Regions from separate parts of the Microcoleus sp. BROC3 genome, predicted to be linked through region 2. Evidence: riboswitches for the same ligand, from Rfam matches in the RefSeq annotation. Region 2 holds a riboswitch; each other region holds the start of a gene.
What was found. Region 2 has a riboswitch for cobalamin ahead of QUB30_RS20700 (hypothetical protein). Riboswitches for the same ligand answer to the same signal wherever they lie in the genome.
Positions count from the first base shown of each region.

Region 1 (12,046 bases), on a different contig from region 2:
GATTGTTGAGAAACCGGGTTTTTTTAGGAAAAGACGGGTTGTAGGCGGCAGATTCGGTAAAAAACCCGGTTTCGCACGGGCCCCGATGGTAAGTCCTGATTACTTTTACCAAATTGCCCTTCTACAAGCAACACCCACTCCCTGCATGAGGTTGAGGTGCGACTTGTGAATGCAGCGAGACGCCATATCCTGCTTGCGGGACAAGTTTGGGATAATATAAGTATTCTAGGCTGAGAAAAAATGCTAGTTTGTGATGAGCAACAGAGGTCGATCGCGATCGGCGTCACAATTCACAGGATAATTGGTAATTGAGCGGGGGTAATTGCCAAGTGGTAATATTCCATCTTCCATCTTCCACCCATCCGTTAAAGGGGTTAAAGGGGTTAAATCCGTTGCCTTCTTCCCTCTTGCCTCTTGCTTCTTCCTTCTAACTAATATCAACTTTTGCCTTTAAGTGAACAGTAAAAGTAGAGCCAACACCCAACAGACTTTCAACAGTGATATCGCCGCCCATCATCTGGCAAAACAAGCGACTAATCGCCAATCCCAAACCGGTGCCACCGTACTTGCGAGTAGTCGAAGCATCCCCTTGAATAAAAGGTTGAAACAAACCGTGCTGCTGTTCTGCCGACATCCCTATCCCCGTATCCGATACCTGTAAATAAACCCAATCGCTTCCTCCTGCTGGTTTGCGAGTAGCGCTCAACACCACTGTTCCGCCTTCGGTAAACTTCAAGGCATTGGATAGCAAATTAAACAGAATTTGCCGGACTTTAGTCAAATCTGCATACATCACTCCCAAATTCTCCGAGCAAGAAACTTGCAATTGATTGTGATTTTTTTCGACCAAAGGGTGCAATGTTGCAACGACTTCTTCTATTAAGTTGCCGAGGTCAAAATTTTCTAAATAAAGCTCCATCCGACCGGCTTCTATCTTAGAAAGGTCGAGAATATCGTTAATTAAAGTCAGCAAATGTTTGCCGGCGTTATAAATTTTTTTGGAATCGGGAATGATTTCTTTGAGTCCCGATTCCAGTGCTTCTTCTTGTAGTATTTCGCTGTAACCGATAATGGCATTGAGCGGCGTCCGCAGCTCGTGGCTCATATTGGCTAAAAAAGTGCTTTTAGCTCTGGAAGCTGCTTCAGCTTTGTGTACGGCTTCTTGCAAAGCTATTTCGGCTCTTTTGCGCTCGGCAATTTCGATGCGGAGCAGTTTATTGGCGGCGGTGAGTTGAGCGGTGCGCTGATCGACCGTCATTTCTAGCTGCGCTTTGGCTTTGGAGAGTGCTTCCTGAGCCCGCTGGCGTTCAAATCCTTCGATCGCCAGTGCTACCAAATTTGCCAAAGAATCGGCGAAGGTGCGCTCTTCCAGAGCCCACTGGCGGGGCGCGCCGATATGTTCGAGAGAGAGGATGCCCACGATCTTGCCGCCGAGCCTAATTGCTACGTTTAATATGGATGAATTGGGCTTGCTGGCATTCGGCACCGCAGCGGAATGTTCCGCAACCGCAGATGAGTGGGACAAATTTGTTTTTAGAGGGTTTTGAGTCTTGGGCGCAGGTTCTAAAGCTTTGTCCGATCGCAAGTTTTCGCCCGGTGCGTCGCCTTCGACATCTAAAATTGAAAATTTTAAATCGCTTGCGGATATGGACTCGCTGGTCAAATGATTTTCGCGGGTGCGATCGTACAAGTCGAGACAAACTAATTTGAGGCTGGGGATTTTAAACTTAGAATGATTGCCCCCCTCGTCTTGCTCTGGGGCGGCGGCGTCTGTATCGATTGCCTCTGTTTGATTGTGGGCGAGCGCTCTCTCTGTAAAACTTAGATGGGGATCTGTCGGGTAGCGAGTTCCATATCTGAAATGGTTGTAAAGCCAGACGCTGACTTTTTCCACTTCCAAAGTGCGGGCTGCCGCCTCGGTAATTTCGCGAATTCCCACATTCAGCGCACCGCTGTTGAAAGTTCTCTGCCTACCTAGCTGCAACAAAGCCAGACTCTGGCGGCGGAGCCGCTTTTCGCTCTCTTGGAGGGTTTGTTCTGCTTCCTTGCGCTGGGTGAGGTCGTACAATGCGCACAATGCGGTCTGTTCGCCGTTAAACTGAAGGGACTGAACGGAGATCATCGCCCAGAAGAGAGTGCCGTCTGCCTTTTTGCAATGGAGTTCGTAGTTTTTGACATAACCGTTTTTGGTAATTTCCTCAATTATCTTTGGGCGATCGCTCGGGTTGACGTAAAAGTCTGGGGTGCTGCTGCCGATCAATTCTTCTAGGGGTATGTTGAGCAGAGAAGCCAATTGAGCGTTGGCATAGAGAATTAAGCCGTCCGAGAGGCGAGAAACCAATACCGGAACGGGAGTTGCTGAGGCGATCGCCCGAAACTGGTCTTCGCTTGAGAGCGCTGCCACCTGAGCTTTGCCCAGCAAGTCAGCTTCCATGGTATCCGAATGTTCGGTGGCAGTCTGCAGCAAAATTTCTAGGTCAGCCTTTTCGCGCTTCAAGTTTTCAAGTTCCGCACTCAGTCGCTGAACGTCCAAAAGTAGCTGTTCTCTCGATGGTTCTTCCTGCATAGCAATTGACAATTGGTAATTTTTAGTATGTTGAGAGTTTTTTACGATTTGGTGGTAACTTAACTATGACTTATTCCCATTAACTTGGGCCGCCCTTATCTTGGTTCTCGGACTTAGCCTGCACGGATTTTTACCTTTTTCGATTTACTATTCTAATTCTAAGTGCAGGGAAGGCATCAGCCGCTGCAAGTTCTTGAGAGATTTTCCCTGCCAGGGTATGTGTTTAGAGCCTTTTATAGCGATTTGAATATTTTTTTGCTGGCGCACTTTGATGACAAATTTTGAGACAATGTTAATCCCAGAACTATTTAAAAATTCTAGCTTTCGCAAGTCTAGAGTAATGGTGTTTGGCGAGGATTCAGCCACTTCGTTGAGCAGATCGACGATCGGCGTGTATTCTTCCATCTGGCTGAGCCGGAACGAGCCGCAGCAGGTGACTGTTTGGGTAGCGCGATCGTACAGGATGGCGTAATCTTTGGTCTGAATCTCCATACTTTTGTCAGTTGCCGGTTGTTAGACGTAAAGGGACTTTGGCTGCGGGAGCGAAGATTGAGCTTCAGGCTAGCACGATAAAAATTCGGCCGCTTGCCGACTGCCTTTCCCTGTGTAACTTGTACTGCATATACTGCTAACTGTACCATTGCCGCAGGGCAGTGATGAGTTATTTTGGGATTTATCCGTTGTGATACCCGTTGAAAAAAAGAATGCAACTGTTGAGCCGCTCTCAACCCTGGTAGTCATCAGTCGTTGCCAATCTAAAATCTACAATCTAAAATCTAAAATTGTATGAGTTGTGGGGGGTTGATGAGGGAGCATCTAACTTTTGCAGCCAAGCTAGAAATCTCTGTTTTGAGGCAGGAGGCAGGAGGCAAGAGGCAGAAGGAAGGAACCCGAAGAAGTGTTTTTACAAATATGAGATGCTCCCGTTGATGAGAGCTGCTTTTGCTGAAGTTCCGAGTTATCAATTCTGTTTTTTTTCTCAGCTTGGTATTGACAAAATTACCAAAATATGAGAAATATTTCACATCGGCACAGTAGTTAGTTGGAGAATATTTAATGGCAATTTCAGAAATTACAGAAAAGCTTTTGGCTGCTAAAAAAGCTAAGGGAATTAGTTTTGCAGACTTGGAAAAAGTTTTGGGGCGCGACGAAGTTTGGATTGCGGCGGTTTTTTACCGTCAAGCAACCGCATCTGAAGATGAAGCCGAGAAAATTGTCTCGGCTTTGGGACTAGACAGTCAGACGGCTGCGGTTCTCTGTGAACCTCCGTTAAAAGGTTCTTTGGATGCCTCGGTTCCAGTTGACCCTCTGATTTATCGCTTCTATGAAATTATCCAGGTTTACGGGATGCCGCTCAAAGCAGTGATACACGAAAAATTTGGTGACGGGATTATGAGCGCGATCGACTTTACTTTGGATGTCGAGAAAGAAGCAGACCCAAAAGGCGATCGAGTGAAAATAATTATGTCGGGAAAATTTTTGGAATACAAAAAATGGTAAGCCCGTGCCACTTTACCTTCAAGTGAAAATTAAAAATTAAAATTTGCTCGCATGACTGATGACTAATGACTAAAGCCTCAAAAGTGTTAAGTTAGAAATAGAGATCGCGAAGCTTGACTCCGCCAAAAAACGGAGACAAGCCCCCGACTTAAGTCGTGCAGCTCCCCAAATTTTAGACCCTAGTTCAGCTCCAAAATTCATCTGTGGAGTAAATCTAAAATCTAAAATCTAAAATCTAAAATCGACTGACTGGCTTGGGTGTCGGATCGGGAAACCTTTCTAGGGCAAAGCTAAGGTCGCTCCCGCGGCAACTTCCCCAGTCGAAACAAGCAACCGCAAGCGTAAATTAAGAGGCAAATATGTCAAAATATGACTCCCATCTGAGATGCTCCTTTTGCGGCAAGTCGCAGGAGTACGTCCGCAAGTTAATAGCTGGGCCCGGCGTCTACATTTGCGATGAATGCGTGGAACTGTGCAATGAAATTTTAGAGGAGGAGTTCTTTGACTCCAGCAAAACAATTGGTCAACAGATTCCCCAATCAGAGGTGCGAGAGTCTCAGGGACAAGGAACGCGGCGTCCGGGTCGATCGAATAAATCGAAAATTGTTTTAGGTCAAATTCCAAAACCGACAGAAATCAAGCAGCATTTAGACAACCACGTCATCGGCCAGCATTCAGCAAAAAAAGTCCTTTCTGTAGCAGTTTACAACCACTACAAGCGCTTGAGCGTCGACCAAGCTAAAGATAGCGACAAGTCTTCCCCCGACAGCGATGTGGAACTGCAAAAATCCAACATCATGCTAGTGGGCCCCACAGGTTGCGGTAAAACTTTGTTAGCGCAAAGTTTGGCGCAAATGCTCGAAGTCCCTTTTGCTGTAGCGGATGCGACGACGCTGACAGAAGCTGGATATGTCGGCGACGATGTAGAAAATATCTTGCTGCGGCTGTTGCAAATGTCCGATTTTGATGTCGAATCGGCGCAGCGGGGCATTATTTATATTGATGAAATTGACAAGATTGCTCGCAAAAGCGAAAACACTTCGATCACCAGGGATGTATCGGGAGAAGGAGTACAGCAAGCGCTGCTAAAAATGTTGGAAGGAACAGTGGTTAACGTGCCCCCGCAAGGCGGCCGCAAGCATCCTTACCAAGATTTTATTCAAGTTGACACTAGCAAAATTCTATTTATTTGCGGCGGTGCTTTTGTCGGTTTGGAAAAAATAGTTGAACAGCGTTTGGGTAAAAAATCCTTGGGCTTTATTCAGCCAACAGAAAGCGACAGCAACTCGACTTTGCCGGCGAAGGATAAGCGGGCCGCTGATATTTTGCAGCAGGTACAGCCGGACGATTTAGTCAAGTTTGGTTTGATTCCTGAGTTTGTCGGGCGGATTCCGGTGGTAACGGTAATTTCGCCGCTGGATGAAGCAGCTTTGATGCAGATATTGACCGAGCCCCGGAATGCGCTGGTGAAGCAGTATCAAAAGCTATTGAAGATGGACAGCGTGGAGTTGGAATTCCAGCCGGAAGCGCTACGGGCGATCGCCCAGGAGGCCTATCGTCGCAAAACCGGCGCGAGAGCTCTCCGCAGCATTTTAGAGGAGTTAATGCTGGATGTCATGTACGAGTTGCCTTCTCGCAAGGATGTGGCTAATTGTATGATTACTCCTGAAATGGTCGAGAAGCGATCGACTGCTGAATTGCTGTGGCATCCCGCATGGCACAAACAGCACGAAACAGCTTAATTGGTCATCTGTAGGGTGCTTGTGGCGCACCCTACAAGCTTGGCAAATTTACTTTATGACAGTAAAAAAAATGTCAGTCAATGTAGCTAAAACCAGTAAAAAATCGAGATTGCCAGTATCCATTTTGCTGCCGAGGATGGCAATTTACAGCGCGCTTGTGGCTGGCATCATGGCGTCATGTTACGATTTCAAACTCAATACGATCGTCCTGCCCCCGTCCCCCTCAAGGGGTAAGAAATTTTCTTATGAAGCCGTACAATATATTTATAGCATCACTCAGGGGCAGCAAGCTTACTATGCAGAATACGGTCAATTTAGCGATTCCATTGCCAAATTGGGTATTGGACTTAAAGAACAGACCAAGAACTATAATTACACGATAGTCTCATCAATGGGCCCGGTTCAAACTAGGCACAATAACCGCCAACCAGCACAATTTGAAAGCGCGATCACAATCGCCCAACCTACTGATAGGAACCGCCGCGGGCAATCCTACACTGGCGCAGTATTTGCTTACAAAGAAAACGGTAGCAATTTAATAACAATTATTGGTGATATATGCGAGAGCGGTCGGGAGAACGCAAGTTATGCAGAAACTTGGAGTCCGCCAACTTTTGACGGCAAAGAAATTCACTGCCCGCCCGGAACAACGTTATCGCGAAGTGCAATACCAGGCCCCCCCGGGGTTAAGGTAAGACCTTGAAACTCTTTTGCGTCACTTTTTGACCGTCTAAGTAAAATTGAAACTGCCAATTGCCAGGTTTGTCATCTTTTTGAAAATGGTACCAGCACCAAGTATTTAATCGATCGCCCGTCGTTTTTAAATAAGATTGACTCTGGGCTGCGAATAGTCCTTGAGAGTTGACCACCTTACAATAACCTCTATATCCTCCCTCTGGCAACTTAGTAGCACTTACAGCAAAATAGACTTTTTTCTTGTGCTTCAAAGACCAAAAATCTCTAGTTTTTGTCGATTCTAGTTCGTCAGTTAACATCACTTGAGTCTGAGGATTTAACTTTACGGCGTTGATTACTGGTTTGATATTGACTGCTGTTTGAGGTTGGGAAAATTTTCCAAGCAAAGGAATAAAAATAGCAGCAATTGCTGTTAATAATCCGACTGATATCAGTGCGAGTTTTGACTTGTTACGCTGCTGAACTACCTCTAGGGGAATCAAAGCATTGAGGGCAGCATCCGCCGAAGGATAGCGGTGTTTGAAATTAGGTTCCACCATTTTTTGCAGCCAGTCAAGAAACTCTGGAGTTAGCTGCGGCAAGCGATGTTTAAAATTAATCCGCCCGGTATCGTCCATCAAGCTGCCAATTTCGGTAGAATTGATGCCGATTAGCAAGCAAATTAGCGTCGCGCCGAGACTGTATAAATCCGATGCCACAGTTAGCTGCCGATTGAACATTTGTTCTGGCGGCATAAAGCCCAAAGTGCCTTTAACAACGCTGCTGGCGGCCACTTCTCCCCCGCCGATTCTAGCAAATCCGAAATCGACAAGGCTGACATTCATCCGGTCATTTACTAAGATATTTTCGGGTTTTAAATCTCTGTGGATGACTGGCGGAACCCGATTTTGCAGGTATTTGAGTATTTCTAAAACAGAGATAGCAATTTGCTTGATTTGTTCGGGCTTCCAGCGGTTAGAACTTGCCAAGGAAGGGGCATTTTTGTATTCTTGCACCATGCAGAAACCCGATGCAGTTGGGAAGGAATCTAAATAGCGGGGAATGCTAGGATAGTCGAGTTCTCGCAAAATCTGAATTTCTTGTTCGCACGCTTGATATTGAGCCCAATTAGCGCCTGTTTGGGCAAATTGAAATTGTTTGACGGCGACGGAACGTTTGGTATTAATTTCGGTAGCGAGATAAGTAACTCTACCGCCAGCGCGATTGTGTCCGAGTTCGCGGGTTATTTGATAGCCGTAGTTGGAAAAGTCAGGAAAAGCATTCATAGGTAAATAGTTGATAGTTGATAGTTAGTAGTTGAGAGTTGTGATAGTTAATAGCGAGGTTTTTAAAAGTTGGATTTAAAGCGAAGTCTCGAAACAATCCGCCAACAACAGGCAGGAATGCAGACTCTTAATGTTTGGTAAGGTTTTTAGTGAGGACTTCAGTCATTGAGGTTGAAAGTCCTTGCTGCGAACAAGTTTTTACGGTTTAATTAAATTTGGTTGGGATTTGCGATAGTTGGCAAGCATTCTTTTTGGTTTAAAAACGAGCGAGTCAATTAACGGAATTCCAGTGACGGCTAGAGATGTTATTATCGTTCCTCCTACAACTAATATTTCTATTGTTTCAACCCCTTTTAAGGGAAAATCTAATCTTTTAAACAGAAGAAATGCTACAGACAAACTCATACAAAATCCGGCAGTAAGAAAAGCTCTTTTGGTAGCATCTACTTCAAGAACTTGTCGGGCTATCTGCTGGTCAATCAGCTTGTTAAATACCGAAGTGACTATCTTGTAAATCAGGGATGCCAGCGCTAAAATCCAGCCGACTATAAAGGTATTAGTATACAATGAAAATGATAAAAGCAGCATAATAACTGCTACTATCGTAACATTTTCGATCGTAACAGTCGAAATTATTCTTCCTAGTATTAAAGCTGCAAGTAAAGTTACTGGGATCGAAACCAGCACTGACCAAGCATACACAAAAATTATTAATTGATAATCGATCGTACCCTTCGCGATATCAAAAAGAATACTGGTTAATAGGCTGCTAATAAAAACAGAAAATATCAATCCTATTAATCCTCCACATAAAGCTAGAAACCAATTAAAATCATATTTGTTTGATTGGGCTGTAATGGCGATTTCGGCGACTAAAATTCCCAAGAAGCCACTTGTAAAACCGATTGGAAGCAGGATAGTAGTAGTCCCAGAATACAAAAAGATGTCAACCTCCGGATCGGCGAAATCATAATCAATCCAGCCAAATATCAAAACTGTTAACAGCAAACAGCACATAAAAGTTACTAAGATCAAACAGAACATAAAAATCAGCCTGAATACCGACAAAAAATTAGTTTTTTGCGGTACTGGCAGCGGGGCTGTTGTAGCTTGCAATTCTATTGTATGAGTTTCTGGTTCAGAATTTGCGCGCAAGATGATTTGGCGGTTGTAAGTTTGACTTGCCAGCAATTTGCTCGTATCGACTGCGATTTTGCACTCGATATCATTGCTTTCAAATGCCTGCGGTTCAAAGGAGATCCAAGAGTGGTCGTAGGGCGTGTGGGGCGGATCGTTCGGATGCGGCGTGACTTCCCACCTGCCACAAAGTATTGTATCGGGAATTGGGTTGCTAATGGCAATCGTCCCTGTTAAGATTTCTCCATATTCAGTAGCTGTGAATTGAATGCGATCGCGCTCAATTCTCACTTTCGGCAAGCTGCTGACATCCAAAGCTTCTAGTGCAGCTAAAGCATCAGCAGCCGACTGATATCTATCTTGAATTCTCGGCGCTACCATCCTCTCCAACCAATTCATCCAACCCTGCTGCAACGGCGGTACTAAATGCCGAAAATGAATGCCATAATTAGCATCAATTAAATTACCTACATCCGCAGATTTTGTCCCAGTTAACAAACAAATCAGCGTTATCCCCAAGCCGTAAAGATCCGAGGCTTTGGTTAATTCTCGGTTGAACATTTGTTCCGGCGGCATGAATCCCATCGTGCCTTTGACGACGCTGCTAGCCGCGATATTTCCACCTCCTAGCCGAGCAAAACCGAAGTCTACTAAATAAACATTGAGTTCGTCATCTATTAACAAGTTTTCTGGCTTAATGTCGCGGTGAATTATCGGCTGTTTCTGAGATTGCAGGTCAACTAAAATCTCTAAACTTGCGATCGCAATTTGCTTGATATCCGGCGGCGAAAAAGTCCGCGCGACAGCAGATTCGGCATTTTTGTATTCCTGCACCATGCAGAAACCGCTGTCAGTTTGAAAAGAATCGAGATAGCGGGGAATGCCCGGAAAATCCAGACTTTGCAGCACTTTGATTTCCTGTTCGTAAGCTTCGTATTCTGCCCAGCTAGCACCTAATTGGGCAAATTGAAATTGCTTAATTACAACGGATATTTTTGTGTTAATTTTTGTGGCGAGATAGGTGACGCGGCCGCCCAAACTGTTGTATCCGAGTTCGCGAGTTATTTGATAGCCATGTTTGGAAAAGTCAGGAAAAGCGTTCATAGGTAATTACTATGGTTTGTAGTAAGGACTTTAGTCCTGAAGCCGTTATGTTATAAGGACTAAAGTCCTTACTAAGAACGAAACGATCGCTCCTACAAACATAACTTTTTTGAAAAAAGGCGGCAAGTGCGGTATGATGTGATTTCGCGATCGGTTCTAGCGGGGAGCAGTCGCTAGAGGAAACGGGGAAAGTTCGGTGCAAGTCCGGCGCTGTCCCGCAACTGTAATGAAACCGTTGTGGTTTCTCAAGTCAGAATGCCCGCCGATATCTAACTCACTTTTGAACGCATCTGCGAGGTACGGATGATGGATGGAATTAACACGGCTGTACGCACCAAGCACAGTCTATTTGTTTGCACTGCTTGCGCTAGTGTTTGGAAAAACGGCAAGCGCGAAGGCAAAAGCGGCGGTCAACAATTCATGGAAAATTTGTCGCAACTCGCTAAAGATTGGGAGTTTTCTGATAAATTTGAGATTCAAGAAGTTGAGTGCATGAGTGCTTGCAGTCACTCTTGTGCGGTGTCTTTTGCTGCGGTAGGAAAGTACACTTATCTGTTTGGCGATTTACCAGCAAATGAGTCGGAAAGCGTCGAGGCTGTACTCGAATGCGCGGGTCAATACTATGCTAAACCCGACGGTTTGTTGCCTTGGTCTGAGCGTCCTCAAGCTCTGAAAAAAGGCGTTTTAGCAAAGATTCCACCGCTGGGAAATTAGAGCATTTCTCGTTACCATGCTCTGCCCATTGGTGACAACTTAACGTCAAACCGACCGTCTCTCTTGTTTTTATCGAAATCTAGATCCCCCCTAACCCCCCTTAATAAGGGGGGGACAAGAAATATTCTCAAAGTCCCCCTTCTTAAGGGGGATTTAGGGGGATCTAGACTTCGCCTAAAAGCGACTTTTATTGTAGGTTTCTGTCTTAAGTTGTCACCTACATTCTCGGCCTGGGAGCGCATAGCCAGAGGCTCGGCCTCGTCTTAAAAGCGCTCCTTTATTCCAGCGAGGCAGAGCCTCTAGATTAGCATTCCCAGGCACAGCCTGGGAACGAGATATCCCATCACCAAATCAGCACAAAATTATCAATGCACAAAATCCCTGTTACTGTCATCACTGGTTTTCTCGGTAGCGGCAAAACTACCTTAATTCGGCACTTATTGCAAAATAATCAAGGTCGCCGCATTGCTGTTCTGGTCAACGAATTTGGCGAAATTGGAATTGACGGAGAACTGCTGCGCGATTGTCAAGTTTGCGACGAAGAAGAAAATGTCAGCAGCAATATTGTAGAACTAACAAATGGTTGTCTTTGCTGCACTGTTCAAGAGGAATTCTTGCCGACTATGCAGGAATTGTTGAAGCGTAGAGAACAAATTGATTGTATTGTAATAGAGACTTCTGGCCTCGCACTTCCTAAACCTTTAATTCAAGCTTTTCGCTGGCCGGAAATTCGCACGGGTGCTACTGTAGACGGTGTTGTTGCTGTTGTCGATTGCGAAGCTATTGCTAGCGGTACTTTTGTCGGTGATATCGATGCTTTGATGGCACAGCGGCAGGCTGATGATAGTTTGGATCACGAAACTCCGATCGAGGAATTGTTTGAAGACCAGTTAGCCTGTGCCGATATGGTACTTTTAACGAAGGTCGATCGCGTAGATGCTGAAACTCACCAGAAAGTCCAAAGCTGGTTGCAACAAGAATTGCGTCCGAGTGTGAAAATTGTGCCCTGCAAAGGTGGCGAAATTAACCCTGATGTGCTCATGGGATTTAATGCGGCGGTTGAGGATGATTTGGAGTCTCGTCCGAGTCACCACGACACTGAGGAGGAACACGAACACGATGATGATATTAACTCGACTTACTTTATTGCCGATCGCGAATTTGAACCTGAAGCTTTGGTGAAAAAACTGCAATCCTTGATGCAGCAGGAGGAAATCTATCGAATTAAAGGGTTTGTGGCGGTTCCCAAGAAACCGATGAGGATGGTGTTGCAAGGTGTGGGTTCGCGGATAGAATATTTTTACGATCGCCCTTGGCAACCT
Region 1 covers NZ_JAUBTQ010000037.1:66,688-78,733, forward strand. Annotated here, with positions in the region: gene QUB30_RS22375 (ATP-binding protein) at 428-2,566, opposite strand; gene QUB30_RS22380 (slr1659 superfamily regulator) at 2,714-3,058, opposite strand; gene cynS (cyanase) at 3,623-4,066, shown strand; gene clpX (ATP-dependent protease ATP-binding subunit ClpX) at 4,426-5,808, shown strand; gene QUB30_RS22395 (type IV pilin-like G/H family protein) at 5,864-6,511, shown strand; gene QUB30_RS22400 (protein kinase domain-containing protein) at 6,495-7,769, opposite strand; gene QUB30_RS22405 (protein kinase domain-containing protein) at 7,968-10,010, opposite strand; cobalamin riboswitch at 10,145-10,291, shown strand; gene QUB30_RS22410 (DUF1636 domain-containing protein) at 10,314-10,724, shown strand; gene cobW (cobalamin biosynthesis protein CobW) at 11,093-12,046, shown strand, end outside.
Region 1: it holds a riboswitch for cobalamin, as region 2 does, so the genes downstream of both, QUB30_RS22410 (DUF1636 domain-containing protein) here and QUB30_RS20700 (hypothetical protein) in region 2, are expected to answer to the same signal.

Region 2 (12,046 bases):
ACCGTTTTACTGGGATAATATTAACGTCATCATCGACGTTCAGACGAACGGAGATATGTTAGTTACAGAAACCCAAAAATATGTGTTCACAGCCGACTACAATACTGAACGATATCGCTATATTCCTCTAGGTAAGGTAGATGAAATTAAAGATGTCATCGTTCAAGAAAATAATCAAATAATTCCGAGTAGCACGGGGATTGAAAACAATGAACTTTGGATTCGTTGGCAACATCGATTAAAACCGCCAGAATCACATACTTTTGTCATCAAATATCGCGTGGTAGGCGGATTGCAGGTAGATGGTGAGAAGGCTCTAGTTTATTGGAAAGCCATTGCAGCAGGTCGCAAAGCTCCGATTAATACGGGAAAAGTTACGGTGAAATTACCAGAAGCTTTGTCAGGTCAAGTTCTCTCGTTTACGAATTTTGGTACAGCCGCAGTTCCGCGTCAAGTAGATCCTAAAACATTTGAGTTTGTGGCAAGTCAGCCTATTCAACCAGAACAAGAATTAGAAGTACAAATCGCATTTCCTCAGCAAATTTTGAATATACCTCAACCTAGTTGGCAACAAACTGGCAACCAAGCTCAATCTTCTTCGGGAGAACAAGGCTTTTTCCTAGACCCCGGAGCCATTTTTTTTCTAATGTTGTTCGGACTTTTTCCAGCTTTAGGAATTATCACATCCATTGCAAATCGACGCTGCCCTGATTGTAAAAAGTTCAATCTCAAACGAACTTATAAAGTTTTGATTCCTGCAACTACTAGCCGTTCAGGAAAGCAGCAAGTTACCCACCACTGCGGAAGCTGCTCTTACCATAATGAGTACGAAGCAGTAATTCCAGTCATTAGCAATCACAGCGGTGGCGGTGGCGGCGGTGGTGGCGGTGGCGGCGGTGGTGGCGGTGGCGGCGGTGGTGGCGGTGGCGGCGGTGGCGGTGGTGGCGGTGGTTAATATCAACGAGACTTACGCATCACAAGCAAAGAAACCGGGTTTTTACTGAATCTGCGGGTTGTAACGAAGTATTCTGGCAAAAAACCCGGTTTCTGAGCTCCCGCGCGTCCAGGAATATTGTTGATAATTCTCGTATTATCGTTAGTTTAGCGGGCCGAATTTGAATCAGGGCGATCGGACTTCCTGCAAAAGTTATTACAAATATGACTTTTATGAACTAGATCCATGAATTAAATGAATTGACGTGAACAGTAATTTGTGGAAAAATTACTGTATCAAAATAAACAAAAAAATCATGTATCAAAATACTAACCAAAGAAAAAACCCACCGCCCGTTGTTTTTATTATTGCCATCGGCTTAATTGGGCTTGGCGCATACAAGTTCCTTCCCGGTTTATTGAATGCCAAAAATTCAAATACACCTCCATCGACATCGACATCGACATCTACACCGGCACCGGCACAGATCGCATCGGGAGCGATCGGCAATCGTATCAGTTTAGGAAATCAAATATTGCTGACATCCTACACAACCCCCGAAAAACAAGCAGGAGTTCAAGCTTTTGCTGAGGGAAATTACCAAGCTGCCGCCCAAAATTTTCAGGCATCGCTGCAACAAAATCGCAACGACCCGGAAACCATTATCTATTTGAATAATGCCACAGCCAGCAATGGTTCTTCCTTAAAAATTGCTGTCAGCGTCCCCATTGGTAGCAACCCCAATGTCGCCCAAGAAATCCTTCGAGGTGTTGCCCAAGCTCAGGATGAAATCAATACTAGCGGTGGCATAAACGGCGCAAAACTGCAAGTAGAAATTGTCAACGATGACAACAGTCAAGAGGTGGTCAGAGAAGTTGCAAGGACATTGACAAAAGATCCGAGTATATTAGCAGTAATTGGACACAATGCTAGCAACGCATCTCTCGAAGCTGCTCCGATATATCAGCAAGAAAAACTGGTAATGGTGACACCGACGAGCTTTGCCAACAATCTATCAGGATTTGGCAGCTACATCTTTCGGACAGTACCCAATATTAGCTTAATGGCTGCTCCCTTAGCAGAATATATAGTTAAAACAGAACGCCAAACTAATATTGCCGTTTGTTATGACTCGCAAGCACCCGATAACATCTCCTTTAAAGATGAATTTGTGGCTGCTCTTACTGCTGCTGGAGGCAAATTAATTCCCACTGTTTGCGACTTTTCACTCCCTTCTTTTAGTGCCGAAAATGCACTTGCCGATGCTGTCAGCAAAGGTGCACAAGGATTGATGGTAGCGCCCCACGTCGATCGCATTGACCGTGCCATTTCTCTGGCTCGCATCAATCGAGGCAAATTGCCACTCTACGGCAGCACTACGCTCTACACCTTTCAAACTTTAAAAGACGGACAAAGCGACGTTAACGGCTTAGTATTGCCCGTTCCCTGGCATCCTGAAACTAATCCCGGTAGCCGTTTCCCAGAAAATGCCCGCCAGCGTTGGGGAGGCATTGTGAATTGGCGAACAGCAACGAGTTTTGACGCGACTCAAGCTGTGATCGCTGGCTTGCGGCAAAGCAATACGCGGGAAGGATTGCAACAAGCACTCAGAAATCCGAATTTCTCGGCAGCAGGATCGAGCGAGGATGTGAAGTTTTTGCCCACGGGCGATCGGGCTGGTAAGCCGATTTTAGTGCAAGTTAAACAAGGAGGAAGCACTGGCTATAACTTTGTCCCGTTGCGGTAAGTTGGTTAAGTGCGATCGCACTCACATCTGGCACATTCTCAATAAGTCTTTCAGGGGCGGGCAGAATGGCCACCCCACAATAAAATTCCCTCTTTGTGAAACAGGCATCTTGCCTGTTTCTTAGCATAATTAAAATCTACTTTTCTGTTGAATTAGCAAAAATTTTAATAATATAAAATGAAATGAGTAGATTAAAGGAGAGCGTTGTGTATGATCGCGCCAGTTGAAACCAAAACCTACACGGCTGAGGAATATCTAGAATTGGAAATCTCTTCTCAGGAGCGGCATGAATTTATCAATGGGGAGATTGTTCTGATGGCTGGTGGCGCACCGGATCACAATGAAATTACCACTAATTTAGTTGTTGCGCTGAAACTGGCGTTAAAAGGGAAACCATATCGGACTTTTAGTTCGGATCAGCGGCTGTGGATTCCCCAGCTTAATAATTATACTTACCCCGATGTGATGGTGGTTGCGAAATCGATCGAGCTGCAATCTGGACGGACGGATACAATTACTAATCCTGTGTTCATTGCTGAGGTGCTGTCTAAAGGTACCAGAGCTTACGATCGAGATGAAAAGTTTTCTGCTTATCGCACTATCCCTAGTTTTCAGGAGTATTTATTAATCGACCAATATCGGCGACAGGTGGAGCAATACTCTAAAACTGATGCGAATAAGTGGATTTTTTCGGAATATAGCTGTATGGGCGATCGGCTGAGTTTAACATCTGTTGCTGTGGAAATTTCGCTGGCCGATTTGTATGAAAATATTGAGTTTGGTGAATAGGCGGACGGTTTTTTGTCAAATGTTCCAAATAGTGGTAATATTCCCGTATATCGATCGGCTCTGATGGAGAACAGCCATCAGACGTAAGGGGGAAAGTTCGGTGCGAATCCGGCGCTGTCCCGCAACTGTAAGGAGATTCTTGCTTCTCTGAGTCAGAATGCCCGCCGATTTGTTTACCTGTTGTTTTTCATCTGCGAGGTATGGATGATGGTGAGTTTATTATTTTTTTTATTATTGGATTGGGGTTTTTTAACCGCAGATATCTGCCGATAAACACAGATGAACGCTGATGTAAGTCGATTTGTGTTCTGAAGGGTATCTTATTTTAATGGAAATGAAAAGAAATGCGAGTTGAAGATAGTGTTTGGCAGGGTAGTTTTGGCTACTGGCAAAACTTGTTTATTCATCAGAATATTTTGTCGATCGGACATACTGCTTGGAATGGTTTTTTGCATCGAGGACGAGGCTTGGTTGCTTGCAAAATCAATAGTCCCATTAACGGCTCTGTGAATTGGAGCGTAGATACTATAAAGTACGATCTGCAATTTATTTCCGAGTTGGAGGCAACCGCTTATTTGCAACAACTAGAAATAGAGGAGAACACTGTTTCAAATCTGCTCCAAATCATTGCTGGCTACGAACCCAAGGAAGGAATTATATTTTTGTCGATCGCCAACGCTCAGATTGATATCAATTTGTTGCAAAAGTTGGCAATTTCTCCTGTTGAGTGCTATGAACAGGTATGCAAGCGCTGGGAAGAATTTCAACTCTGCCCAAAATCTTAAAACTTACTAAATTTTCCGAATGTCGCAGCCAAAATCAATCGAAATTTCCAAAGTAACTCGCTACCAAAATGCAGCGCTTAATTACTATTTGGGCCTGACAGATTCGCCCTACCTTCACTACGGCTATTGGAAAACCCTACCTGTGCCCGCTGAGGAACTGACGATCGCGCGGCTGCGCGTCGCTCAGCAAGCTTACACAGATAAACTCTTGGATTTTATCCCCAAAGACATCAAAACCGTGCTGGATGTAGGATGCGGGATAGGGGGAAATGCGGCTTATTTGCTCGATCGAGGTTTTGCAGTCGAAGGGCTCGCACCCGATCCGTTCCAACAACAGCGCTTTCTTCAGTGTACGGGCGATCGGGCAATTTTCCACCTCACGAGGTTTGAAGACTTCAAAGCAACCCATTTCTACGATCTTATTCTCTTTAGCGAAAGTAGCCAGTATATGTCGGCTGTTGATATTGCTAAGGGTGCTGCCACTGCCCTCAATCCTGGTGGTTATGTACTGCTTGCCGATATGATGCGCTCTGATGTTAACTATACAGAGGGAATGTTTTCTAACTGTCACGTGGTGAAAGAGCTTCAGATTGCATTGATGCAAGCGGGGTTCAATGTAGTAAAAACTGAGGATATTTCGGCTCATATTTTACCGACGATTGACCTGTATGTCGATACTTTCCGCAGGTTTGGACTGAACACAATGATTTATGTTGCGGATTTGATTGCGATCGCAGTTCCCCCCGTCCATAAATTCCTGCGCTGGATATTTCGTCGCTGGTTCAAGAAGCTGGTGGTTGAAGGATTGGAGGCGGGCCAACTTTTTGAGGAGCATTTGTGTTATGAAATTCAACTTTGGCAGTTGTCTAAATCAGATGAAGGTTGACACGAATACAATGGTAATCGGTCATCGGTAATAGGTAATTGGAGGCAGAGCCTCCGGGTATTTACTCCCAGGCTCTGTCTGGGAATAAGATTATAACAAATAATAAATAATAAATAACAAATAACAAATATGTCTCAATGGATTCTCGAATTCGATCGCATTTCCTACTCCTATCCCTGCGGTTCGCGAGTGGCAATTCAGGGTTTAAATCTCAAAGTACCCGCTGGGAAACGCTGCGGGCTAATCGGTCAAAACGGCTGCGGCAAAACTACATTTTTTCTGTTAGCAAATGGCTTGTATCAACCGCAACAGGGAATCATTAGCTGGCACGGTGAACCCTTGCGCTACGATCGCAAATCTTTGACGCAACTGCGCCAACAAATCGGACTCGTCTTTCAAAATCCCGAACATCAATTAGTAGCTTCGACGGTAGAAGAAGATATCTCCTACGGATTGTACAATTTAGGCTTGAGAGAATCCGAAATTGCTCAACAGGTGCAGCAGGCGATCGAGCAATTCGATCTAAGCGAACTCGCCTGCGAACCAATTCACAATCTCAGTTTGGGGCAGAAAAAGCGGGTGTCGATCGCCGATATCATGGTTCTCAAACCCAAATTGCTGCTGCTAGATGAACCTACCGCCTATCTCGATCCGCGTCACACCCGACAATTGATCGGTTTACTCCAACAAATTCACAGCGCCGGAACCACCATCCTTTTAGCAAGTCACGACCTCGATTTCATCTACCGCTGGGCTGATTGGGTGTTTGTAATGGATCGGGGAAAACTGATTTTAGAAGGAACACCGGAAACAGTTTTTGCTCAGCGGGAGGTTTTGGAACAATTGCAGCTTGGCGTACCGCTGGCGATCGAGCTAATCGAGCAAATAAGGGCGATCGTTGAGAAAGATGATAACTCAAAAGTAAAGGCTTTTGAGCTTTGGCAACAACAGATTCTACAAGCACGTCGGCTGCTTTAAAGGGACTTAGACAATTTATATTGTTGTACCGCGTCACCTACGCAGACTCTAAATGAACAACCGGAATCTGTTCCATTCGTTCTGCCGTTTTTGCACCAGTTGCAACCGCATGAACTCCATGCAGAATATTGGCTGAGTAATAACGATTGCCACAATTATCACACACCCCAATCGTCACATCTTCAAGAATCACAAAACCATCTCGATGCTTGAATGCTTCACGCTTGACTGTGCGTGGCTGAACCGTCCCCTCACAATACTCACATTGATATCCATACATAGGATTAGCCCTCAAATTCAGTAACTTCGTAGACCGTAATCACCAGATAAATTCCGCTGCTGGCGAAACGCCCAACCACTCCAACTGGCGTTTGCCTATCCATCGCTACCCCTTCTATTGTATATCGTGTGCCTCTGGGATCGTCTTTTTCTATTCGACTCACTCGACCGCTCAGAACGGCTGCTTCTATGTCCTCAATCGTCAGCAAATCTTCCGCCATTTCTTCCATCGCGTGGGCTGACATATCATATTGGCGAAGTCGAAACCTCTCTCGGATTCGGTCAAGATCACTCCGGGACACAGGCTATCTCAAATCACGTCTAGCCAATCATAGCAAGACTTAGACATGAATCTGTTTTGCTTAAAAACTGAAATTTTGTAAAGATTTGTAAGTCGGTAAATTGTTGAGCTAGGGGAAAGAGCGATCGCGCTTGCAACCTTCATTTCCTATTATTTGGTGAGGAGATGAAGGAGGCGGCTCATTGGTTAACTGCCTGGTTCTTTTGACTACCTGAATCCTTCCATCTTGATATCCAAACTAGGAAAAGAGCGATCGCGCTACGAATAGGTTGGCAATTTGCGGCAGTGTAGTCTCCTTTATTTGATTTAACTAATGAATAACCTGAGAGCGATCGTCCTACTTAAGAATTCAAAATATCTCGATTTCTATGGATCAATCCCCAAAATTCTTCTTTGGTATTTCGATCTTCAAATCTGATAGCACCAGCCCTCACAAGTATTTTTCGTAGCTCGTCATCATCAAAACCACCTAATCTGTGCTTGATTGCTTTAAAGCTACGTCTTTCCCATTTCTCATGCTCCAAAAGTTGTCTGGCCACTTGTTCTGCCATAAATTCAGTTCGCATCTGGGCAAACTCAAACTTTATTCTTCGTTCTTGAAGAAGAAAAGACGCCAAAGTAGTAACAATTGCTGTTCCAAAAGCTGTGAGGATAGATGTTATCACAGTTGTAAGCATAACTTCTAATCCTCAGATAACTTTTTTGGGTCAAAATTTACGTCTCCTATCATCGCTTCTGCGTCGGCGAAAGCTGCCACTAATTTTTCCGGTGAGCTACTACCAGTGTGAAATCTCATTGATTCAGCTCTTAAGTGTCTTTGAGCTTGACGAAACCCATTACCTTTTCGTTTAACATCTGTTGTGTTAATCAAAGCTAATGAAATTGCGCTGATTGCAGAAAGCACTTTTGTTCGATGAGTTCCGAGTTCTTCAACAAAGGTGGCAACAAGTAAAGATGAGACGATTGAAGTAACTCCCAAAAATAGATAAATGGAATGTAATATATAGGCATACTGATGCCATTTTTTGATTTGCGCCTCAATTTCTTCGGGGATTTCTTGCATCTGGAAATTCAACTATTAATTAAATGGGTAAATTGTTGAATTAGGAGAAAGAGCGATCGCACTCTTCACCTTCATTTCCCATTATTTAGTGAGGAGATGAACGAGTGACGAGGTGCGATCGGCATCCTAATAGCTAGCAGTTTGACTTAGTGCGGGCGATCTCACTTGCAGCCTTCATTACTTGCTAAGACTTAAGGAACTGATTTAGCAAGCTGCAAGTATTCCCAAATATATTCACCATAGTATTTATCACTGTCATCTCGATGTCCCTGCTTGAATTTACGTGAAAACTCCACGCTGCCGCGATTGTAAGCAATAGCGACATATACTTTTTCCTCATCTGTTAAAGCGGTTTTTCCCGAGCCATAGGCACGTTTAATGGCTGCTTTGAGTTCGTTAGTACACTTACTTAAACACTCATCGAAGCTATACCATCTCTTCTGAAGAAAATAGTCAGGGTCTTCTTTAAAAAACTGTAAGTCAAGCTGAAAGATACCAAAGCCATGACAAAACTTATCAGAAGAATTATCTGCAACTTTTTTATACTCTTCGACATGAGTTCCTAGAGTTTCTAAAGCTTCGCGGGCAATTCTAAACATTTCCCGACCTTTATCTACACTCAACAAAGCTGCTTTGTTCTTTGGAAATGCAGAGCGTTTAGGGGTATCTAGAGTGTCACCAACGCAGAGTTTCAAAACATCATCGACCGATAATTTCGTGTAAAGTTTTCCCCAAATATAGTAAGTTTCTTGCAATGCGATCGCAGTCAGCAGATCAAGACTGAAAGGAGTACCTGCGATCTCGGCTTCAATCTTACTTCTAAACTGCTCTTTAAACCAGCCGATTGCTTGAATCGTGTTAGGTGCAGGCTCTAAAAATCGACTCGCTACAAATCCTTCTAAAGTCCGTCCATCTTTAACCGTTAAAATTTGCCACCAAGAGCCATCTCCGGCAACACTTATCTTGGAAATCACATGACCTTCAGGTATTGATGTAATTTTATTACTTTGCTCAATCTGAGGGGATGAACGCACATTGAGTTCGGTCGCCTTAACGATATATAGGTCTGTCATTTTCAACTCCTAAAATATTGTTTATAGATTGTTTCTCAAGACACCGTACACACCATTTACTTCTCTCAAAAAACCATTTTTCTCCAATGGATATGAAGTAATTGATACGGATTGATTCACATTCCCGCCAAGAGTTCGCACTTTTGAATCCCTAACTTCGACAACAATATCGCAGTGACTCTTAAAGCCTCCCCTTGGCAAAGAAGCCATTGAAGTGATATGAACCCCATCTCGTGTACGGCAAACTAGATCGCCGAGTTGAGGTTTATGTTCGTTTACTTCAAATCCCCAAAAAGGTGCTGTCGTGACATTTGCCTTGCGTTTATCTACCGCATCATAAACATACGTTGAGTGGGCAGGCGCAAATTTAAAATCACGATAACCAGCAGCACGAGTGACAAAGGAAATAAATGCTGCTGACCAAGGTTGATCTCGGTCTCGACCGTCGAGATTTAAGTCAATTTTTGACCAATATTCCCCAACATATTTATAGTGAGGATCTTCATACTCTAATTTATTTCCTCGGTCAAATCGAAGCCATTCCTTAACAGCCGCACTGATTAATGCTTCTTTAGCTGCACTGACAGGTTGCCGTAAGAAAGCAGCACTCGCGAAACCTTGAAGTGTTGAACCATCGACAACAGTTGTAACTTCCCAAAACCGATCGGTCGGATTCCCTTGGATAACTTCTACCTCTTGAGCTAGCACTAAAGCAGTGATAATATTTCCTTGTTCGATCTCTGGCGATCGACGTAAATTTAGACTATCCGTTTTAACTTTCATGACTACCATGCTATTTCCTCCTCAGTCTGATTTTGATTGCAATAAAGTTGAGGCTCTTCTAAACTATACTCTCGCAACAATGGTCAAAACGCTTCTGTAACGATTCGACGGATAATTTCTGTCACAGCCAATGCAATGCTGGAGTCTACTCGAATTGCTTCGGCATTGGTACTCGTCTTAGCAGCACGCAATGTTAAAGCAAAAGACCTGAGTTTTGGATCGCTAGATGGATCGTGTCGATCGATGAATTGGACAAACGCAGTGTAGATCAAAGCGCTATCGCCGAAACCCAGTTTAGAGATGACTATAGGTGAGTCAATAACATTTTCTAGTCCAAGGATTGAAATTGCTGTATCTACGTATCGGGCAGTATCCGTTCCCATAGCAATGATGGCTAGATTCAACCCCTGTTGACTAATGTTCGGCAGTTGCTGAGAAGAAGATAAAAACAAATGCCAACCAACCAAAGAAATAAATCGCGTTAAATCATACACCGAGATAGAGTTGCCGCCAATTGCCGCTTGTTTAGATAATAAAAGAGTCGTACCTGTGGATTGATCGCGCAATTCTGGAACTCGAATCGTTGGCTCTATACCGTACTTGCCTCCAAATTTAATCGGCTTAGAATTGCCTGTTTGTTCCTTGATCCAGGCTTCACGATTATCCTCAAATGAGTTTAATGTGGCTGATAAGGCATTGGAATGAGGAACACTTATGCGATAAGAACAGATATCAATGAGAGCGCTGGGCAATTCAAACTTATTCGCATTACTCCCTTGATTTTTTAAAAGCACGTTATTTGGATTCGCTGGAATGCTATTTCCAAGTTGACAAAGTACGTTCAAAATCGGAATTATCTTTGTGGCACTCAAGCATTCAACTGGAGCGATAGCCTTTCTCCCTAGCCAACTTGAGGTTAAGTTTCCACTTTCAAAGTTACCTAAACAAATACAAGCCTCTGTAATATCGGGGTCTAGGAATGACAGTTTAGTTGTATCAATGACTGGAACTTGGCCTCTGTTTGGGTAAGAACTAAAACTTAAAGATGGAGGCGAACTTGTCTTGAAGCTTGCTGCTTTAGTCTCCTCAAAAAGTTGAGGATATCGATAACCGTAATGTTTGAAGGGAGATTGAGCAGCACCCATATCCAGAAAACCAAGTTTTGCATCATTAGCACCGACAAGTCTCTGAAATTCGGAAATGAGAAAATTTATTGCTGTTGATGCCGCTGTTAAAACCGAAGGAATTTGTTTAGTATCTCGTATTTTCTGAGCAATGGCAGAGTCCAAATGAAAAGGCACAGAAATTGTTATTCTTAATTCACTACAGAACTTTTTAAGAGCTTCTTGGCTGCCCGATCCAAAATCTCCATCAATTAGTTTGCCACCTGGATATAGACCTAAAGCGCGCAATCGTTTCTGAATTTCGATGCTCAAAACTTTGTTCTGTTTAAGATTATCCATACTTAGGCTAGCAGTTCCATTTGCAATTTTTTCCAATTCTACTTTTCCATTGATATCTAAAATTGAGTCATCGATTTCACCTAGTGTCATCGGACCCACAACACCATCAATGAGCAGCCAAGGGCGTTGAGTTTGAAAACTTTTGACCGCAGATTCTGTTGCTGTATCAAAACTACCTGATGGTGCTGAACTGAAAAAGCCTAACTTTCCAAGTTTTTCTTGCAGGCTGCGAACTTCAGAACCAGACGAGCCGACAGAAAGAAGAGCCATATGCTTAATTTCCAAAAATATTAACTAAGAAAAGATTTACGGTTTGCTTTCCAGACGTTGAACAGGGTTAATTAAATAGATTCGAGCTGGGTCTTGCAAATTTCTATTGCCGGGGAGGCGGAATAATATCAATATGTGCATGATTATCATGACCGGGTGCATTTACACAAAGACCCTCTGCAATCAGTGTGAAATCGTTGAATAAAATCTGTTTTATTGCATACTTGCTCTGATTTCGGATTGCTTTGAGCATTGCTCGCATTGCATTTCGATCGAATTGAGAATCACTAAATACAATTCCCCCCGACTTACCATCTTTACGAGGTAAGCGGATATCGCAAGACAGCCCAGTTTGATGAGTTATATGAGCAGATGTGATACCTCCTCTTGATTTGCTGAGGTCATTCGTTTGAATCAATGCAGCGCTGGGATGGCTCGAAAGATAAGTATTTAGGTAAAGTTGGGCAGCAGTTTGAATCATTTCAATCATCCAGCTTGTGCCAAAATCGTGATTATCTCCTTGCCGATTGTCATGATTGATAAAGCCTTCAGCAGGAGAACCTTTTGGCATTTCTAACCATTGAGGTGCATTTGCTGCTTGTAGAAATTTAAGCGTAGGACCATCTAAATCAATCCTGCCATCTCCAACAATAATGGTCTGGCCCTTGATAATTGATTGAAAAAGTTTAATGATG
Region 2 covers NZ_JAUBTQ010000033.1:3,359-15,404, reverse strand. Annotated here, with positions in the region: gene QUB30_RS20715 (DUF2207 domain-containing protein) at 1-955, shown strand, start outside; gene QUB30_RS20710 (ABC transporter substrate-binding protein) at 1,251-2,681, shown strand; gene QUB30_RS20705 (Uma2 family endonuclease) at 2,892-3,470, shown strand; cobalamin riboswitch at 3,509-3,653, shown strand; gene QUB30_RS20700 (hypothetical protein) at 3,815-4,255, shown strand; gene QUB30_RS20695 (methyltransferase domain-containing protein) at 4,275-5,141, shown strand; gene QUB30_RS20690 (ABC transporter ATP-binding protein) at 5,271-6,119, shown strand; gene QUB30_RS20685 (YgiT-type zinc finger protein) at 6,157-6,399, opposite strand; gene QUB30_RS20680 (DUF4258 domain-containing protein) at 6,404-6,643, opposite strand; gene QUB30_RS20675 (hypothetical protein) at 7,041-7,376, opposite strand; gene QUB30_RS20670 (hypothetical protein) at 7,382-7,762, opposite strand; gene QUB30_RS20665 (SH3 domain-containing protein) at 7,954-8,835, opposite strand; gene QUB30_RS20660 (DUF2272 domain-containing protein) at 8,857-9,627, opposite strand; gene QUB30_RS20655 (peptidoglycan-binding domain-containing protein) at 9,702-11,351, opposite strand; gene QUB30_RS20650 (hypothetical protein) at 11,455-12,046, opposite strand, start outside.

Region 3 (5,715 bases), on a different contig from region 2:
AAAATCAATATTAAATATGAATAACAAACAGAAGGAATTTATCGGGTTCGGGTGCGTAACTGCGATCGTCCTGTTATTCGGATTCATAGGTATTACGGTATGGGAGTTGAGAGAATTTCTAGGTATATATAATCCCCCTTGCCTTAACTACAATTCTTGGGAAGTTGAGCCTTTAATTGTGGGTCAAACGACTAAGCTAAAAATCGGGAGTACCGACGCCGCTTCAGGGTGTATTCCAGGAGATTCTACGCAGTCCGAGAAACAGTGGGTGTGGTCGTCCGATTATGAAGAAGTCGTCAAAGTTTCCCCAGATGGAACTGTGACGGGTATTGCGCCGGGAAAGTTTGCCGTGTTTGCAAAAAAAGGTGGAGAAACACTCTCTATGTCCGGTATTGTTTACCCGCCTGATTGGACACTTCGGATTCTACCAGAAGTTGCAACCGTGCGCGTGGGCGATCGTATTACCTTTAAAATAATTCTCTCCGATTCAAAGGGGAGATTGCTTCCCCCAGTGACTTATTTCCGATTTTCGACTCCCTACTATCAGCAACCGATACCTGGTGTACCCAGCAAATCTCCCAATCCGGAGCCGTTGCTGGCTCAAACGCAATCAGCGGGCACATTTCAAGCGCTGCGGCCTGGAACTGTTACTATTACTGGGGGAATGGGCGATCGCACTAGCGAAGCCAAATTAACTATTAAATAAAAAACAAAAATCCTTCCATTCCTAGGAATCTCCGGCAGCGAATCATTTGAACTGTTGCTGCTTATCCGCTGCTGGTATATGCCTTAGCTTATGTGCAATTATGCTTAGGAATGAGAATTAAATAACTTACACTCTTGAAAGTGGGGTGGGCGTCCCGCCCGCCCTTTTTTGGACGGGCGGGACGCCCATCCCACCATAACAATTAAAATTGTAAGTTATTTAATTCGCGATCCTTAGACCCTGCGAGCGTCCCGCACAGAAAAGTTTATATATCTCGCTTCGTACTCTCACAGCCAACACTCTTCTAAAACCCAAATTGGGATGCTCCCCATGCTACCGGACTAGATATCACAATAAAGTCTCTAAAAATATTTTTCCCCAAACAAAAAGCGCCCCTATTACTAGGAGCGCTGTTTGTCAATCAAAAGCTAAAACTTAGCCGTTGATAGAAGGAGCAACCATTGCTACGGGAGTTGTCTCACCAGCAGCCAAGTCGAGAGGGAAGTTGTGAGCGTTGCGCTCGTGCATTACTTCCATACCCAAGTTAGCGCGGTTGATCACATCAGCCCAAGTATTGATCACGCGACCTTGAGAGTCGATAATCGATTGGTTGAAGTTGAAACCGTTCAAGTTGAAAGCCATCGTGGAGATACCCAAAGCGGTAAACCAGATGCCGACAACTGGCCATGCACCTAACAAGAAGTGCAAAGAACGGCTGTTGTTGAAGGAAGCGTATTGGAAAATCAAACGACCGAAGTAGCCGTGGGCTGCGACGATGTTGTAGGTTTCTTCTTCTTGACCGAATTTGTAACCGTAGTTTTGCGATTCGGTTTCGGTTGTTTCACGAACCAAGGAAGATGTTACCAGAGAACCGTGCATGGCGGAGAACAAGCTACCACCGAAGACACCAGCAACTCCCAACATGTGGAACGGGTGCATCAGGATGTTGTGCTCGGCTTGGAACACGATCATGAAGTTGAATGTGCCGGAGATACCCAAGGGCATACCGTCAGAGAACGAACCTTGTCCGATGGGGTAGATCAAGAATACTGCGGTGGCTGCTGCAACTGGTGCAGAGTAAGCGACGCAGATCCAAGGACGCATACCTAAGCGGTAAGATAGTTCCCATTCACGACCCATGTAGCAGAAAATGCCGATCAGGAAGTGAAATACTACCAATTGGTAGGGGCCGCCGTTGTACAGCCACTCATCGAGGGAAGCTGCTTCCCAGATGGGGTAGAAGTGAAGACCGATGGCGTTGGATGAGGGAACAACTGCACCTGTGATGATGTTGTTGCCAAACATTAAGGAACCTGCTACTGGTTCGCGGATGCCGTCGATGTCCACTGGAGGGGCTGCGATGAAGGCGATGACGTAGCAGATGGTGGCAGTTAGCAAGGTGGGAATCATCAAGACGCCGAACCAACCTACATAAATGCGGTTGTCGGTTGATGTTACCCATTCGCAGAAGCGTTCCCAGACGTTGGCGCTTTCGCGCTGCTGTAAGGTTGTGGTCATGGTTTTATGATTGCTGTATTTGGTTGTCAATGTTCGGATGATGTTTATATTATTAACTGTGTTGTTAAGGTTTGTAAAGGGGTGTAGCGACAGTTAAACTGATGACTGCGATTAGGAAAGCTGATGAGAGGGGAGAGATTGGCGATCGCCAGGGGTTTTGTTAAGAAAGTTGAGGGTTTTGCTTTGTGTGGGTCAGCTCGTGATACCTTTCTAAAACCTGAAAGCGGGAAAGTCCGGTGCAATTCCGGCGCTGTGCCGCAACTGTAAAAGTCAGAATGCCGATTTCGGGGGCGCTTTGTAGGCGTTTACTTTTGGATTCCCTGCGGAGCACGGGGAGGAGATTATTTGTTAGCTTTGACTGATTTGCCGACTTGTCCGGGTTTATTTTACGGTTCGATCGCCCGAGACGGAGTTTTATCGAGAATGCGGATTCCGGGGGGAATTTTAAACGCGCAGCAGTGTTGGACGATCGCCGATTTGGCCGATCAATACAGTACCGGCTGTTTGCAAGTGACAAATCGGGCAAATTTGCAAATCCGAGAAGTGAACTCGGAAATTGCCCCGGAAGTCTGGAACCGCTTGCAGGAATTGGGGATAGCGTCTCGCCACGTTGAAGTTGACCCAATTCGCAATATTATGGCAAGTCCGACAGCAGGGATCGATCGCCAGCAGCTACTCGATACTCGCCCGCTAGTGAAAGCTTGGGATGATTACCTGCAAACGCATCCCGAATTGTCGGAACTTTCGCCTAAGTTCAGTATTGGCTTCGACGGCGGGGAATCGGTTTCGATCCGCGATTTACGCAACGATATTTTATTAGCAGCAGAAGGGCGTTCAACCCAATCAAAAATCGTTTTTCGGCTGCATTTAAACGGCGATACAGGAATTTCAATCCAAGAATCGCAATGTATTTCAGTATTAGCCGCGCTCGCTAGCACCTATCTTGAATACACCAAAAATAGACCTCGAATTGATGGCAAAAAACCGCGTTTGCGTCACCTGCTGACAGATTGGGGCGCTGAAAGTTATCTAGAAAAGGTACAGCAGAATTTACCATTTTTATGGCAATTCACATCTGGCACCTTTCCCCAAAACAGGCAAGATGCCTGTGAAGCGAAGAGTGAAGTTCCTGGTGGGGTGGGCATCTTGCCCGCCCGCCCGATCGCCTCATCGGAAAAATCCCTCCCCCATCACCTACATCTCGGCATTCATCCTCAACAACAGTCCGGTTTCTCCTACATGGGAATTGCACTACCTCTCGGTAGGCTAGAATCAAAGCAACTGCGGAATTTGGCAAATTTAGCCCAGAATCTAGCCAGCGGTACCCTGAGACTTACGCCGTGGCAAAATCTGTTGATTTCTGACATCCCCAACTCCCAGCTTTTTGAGGTAAAACAGCAAGTAGCCGATTGGGGATTGCACTCGTCGGCGACTCGCCTAGATTCGTGCTTGGTGGCTTGTGCCGGCAGCAACGGCTGTGCGTCGGCGGCGACAGATACTCAAAGTCACGCCCTAAAAATGGTGAGGGATTTAGCGCAAAAATTGACGATCGACCTGCCGATTAACATTCATTTCAGCGGTTGCCAAAAGTCCTGCGCCCAGCACCGGCCAATTGATATCACGCTGGTAGGAATTCAGATTGAGCGAGGAGACGAGATAATCGAAGGTTACGACATTTATGCGGGTAGAAAAGATTTGCCCTTCGGACGACAAATTTTTCAGGCGGTGAGTGCGATCGAGATGCCCGATGCGATCGAGCGAATGTTGCGGGTGTATCAGCGGTTTCGAGATCGTTTGGAGTCATTTGGTGAGTTTGTCGATCGGCAGGCGATCGACCAATTACAGCAGTTATTCAGCGCCGAAAATCGGACTTTAAAGTGAAAAAATATCCCATTCAAACTGACAATTTTTAATTATTTCTCTTTGTATCTCTCTTGAGATTTCTTCCTTCGCGTCCTAGCGCTTACGCGCCGCGTAACGCGCCTTCGCGGTTAATTCAAAAAATCAATTTCAAAAATTCAACAAACTTCCCATAGCAGTTTTAAACAATGATTGACTACATTCGAGACGGAACAGAAATCTACACCAAATCCTTCGCCACAATTCGAGCCGAAGCAGATTTGTCAAGCTTGCCGCCCGATTTAGAATCCGTAGCCGTGCGACTAATTCACAGTTGCGGCATGACCGATATTGTTGCAGATTTAGCAGCTTCGCCCGGTGCAGCCACCTGCGGACGCCAAGCCCTCTCCGCAGGTGCGCCGATTCTGTGCGATGCCCGGATGGTGGCCGAAGGCATCACTCGCAAACGCCTTCCCGCTGACAATCAGGTGATTTGCACCCTCTGGCATTCCGAAATCCCGGAGTTGGCGCGGCAAATGGGAAATACTCGATCGGCCGCGGCCCTGGATTTATGGCTGGACAACTTGCAGGGTGCGGTTGTGGCAATTGGCAATGCCCCGACTGCTTTGTTCCGACTGCTGGAAATGCTGGATGCCGGAGCACCCAAACCGGCTTTAATTCTGGGTTTCCCGGTAGGATTTGTCGGGGCCGCCGAATCCAAAGCCGAACTGGCCGCCAACAGTCGGGGAGTGCCATTTATTACGCTGCACGGGCGGCGCGGTGGCAGTGCAATGGCAACGGCGGCCGTGAATGCGTTAGCGAAAAAGGATGAATTATGACTGAGGCGAATGGTAAATTGTACGGTTTGGGTATTGGCCCTGGCGATCCTGAGTTGATTACTTTGAAAGCTTATCGGATTTTGCAATCGGTGCCGGTGATTGCCTATCCGGCGATGGAAAATGGTAAGGTACTGGCGCGGGCGATCGTCGCAGATTATCTGCGCCCGGAGCAAATTGAGATTCCGATGCCGTTGCCTTTTAGTCCGACGCGATCGTCTCAACCTTATTACGATATTGCTGCCGAGAAAATTGCCGCACATCTGAGCGAGGGGCGGGATGTGGCGGTGCTATGTGAGGGCGAACCTTTTCTCTACGGTTCGTTTATGTATCTATTCAACCGTTTGTCGGGGACTTTTACGACTGAAGTTGTGCCGGGAATTTCTTCGACAATGGCTAGTGCGGCTGCGTTGGGAGTGCCGCTGACTTATCGTAACGATGTGTTAAGTATTATGCCTGCGACGCTGGATGCTGAGGTTTTGCGCGATCGGCTGGCGGTTGTTGATGCTGCTGTGATTATTAAGCTGGGCCGGCACTTTGCGAAAGTCCGGGACGTGCTGATTGAGTTGGGACAGTTCGATCGAGCACTGTATATAGAACGCGCAACTATGCCTAATCAGCGAATTCGGGCGATCGCAGATGTCGATCCCGCTGAAGTTCCCTATTGGGCTCTCATTATGATACCCAGCCAGCAAAAGTCTGTATCCTAATATTTCCATGCCTGAAGGCGACGCGCTTCCAGGCTTTACCTACTTTTTTGTCCATTGTTTCCCATTTATCCACCATTCCTGATATTGATAAGTCAATCTTATGACT
Region 3 covers NZ_JAUBTQ010000117.1:327-6,041, forward strand. Annotated here, with positions in the region: gene QUB30_RS32625 (Ig-like domain-containing protein) at 17-706, shown strand; gene psbA (photosystem II q(b) protein) at 1,142-2,224, opposite strand; adenosylcobalamin-variant (AdoCbl-variant) riboswitch at 2,434-2,513, shown strand; gene cobG (precorrin-3B synthase) at 2,570-4,105, shown strand; gene QUB30_RS32640 (precorrin-8X methylmutase) at 4,273-4,902, shown strand; gene QUB30_RS32645 (precorrin-2 C(20)-methyltransferase) at 4,899-5,609, shown strand.
Region 3: it holds a riboswitch for cobalamin, as region 2 does, so the genes downstream of both, cobG (precorrin-3B synthase) here and QUB30_RS20700 (hypothetical protein) in region 2, are expected to answer to the same signal.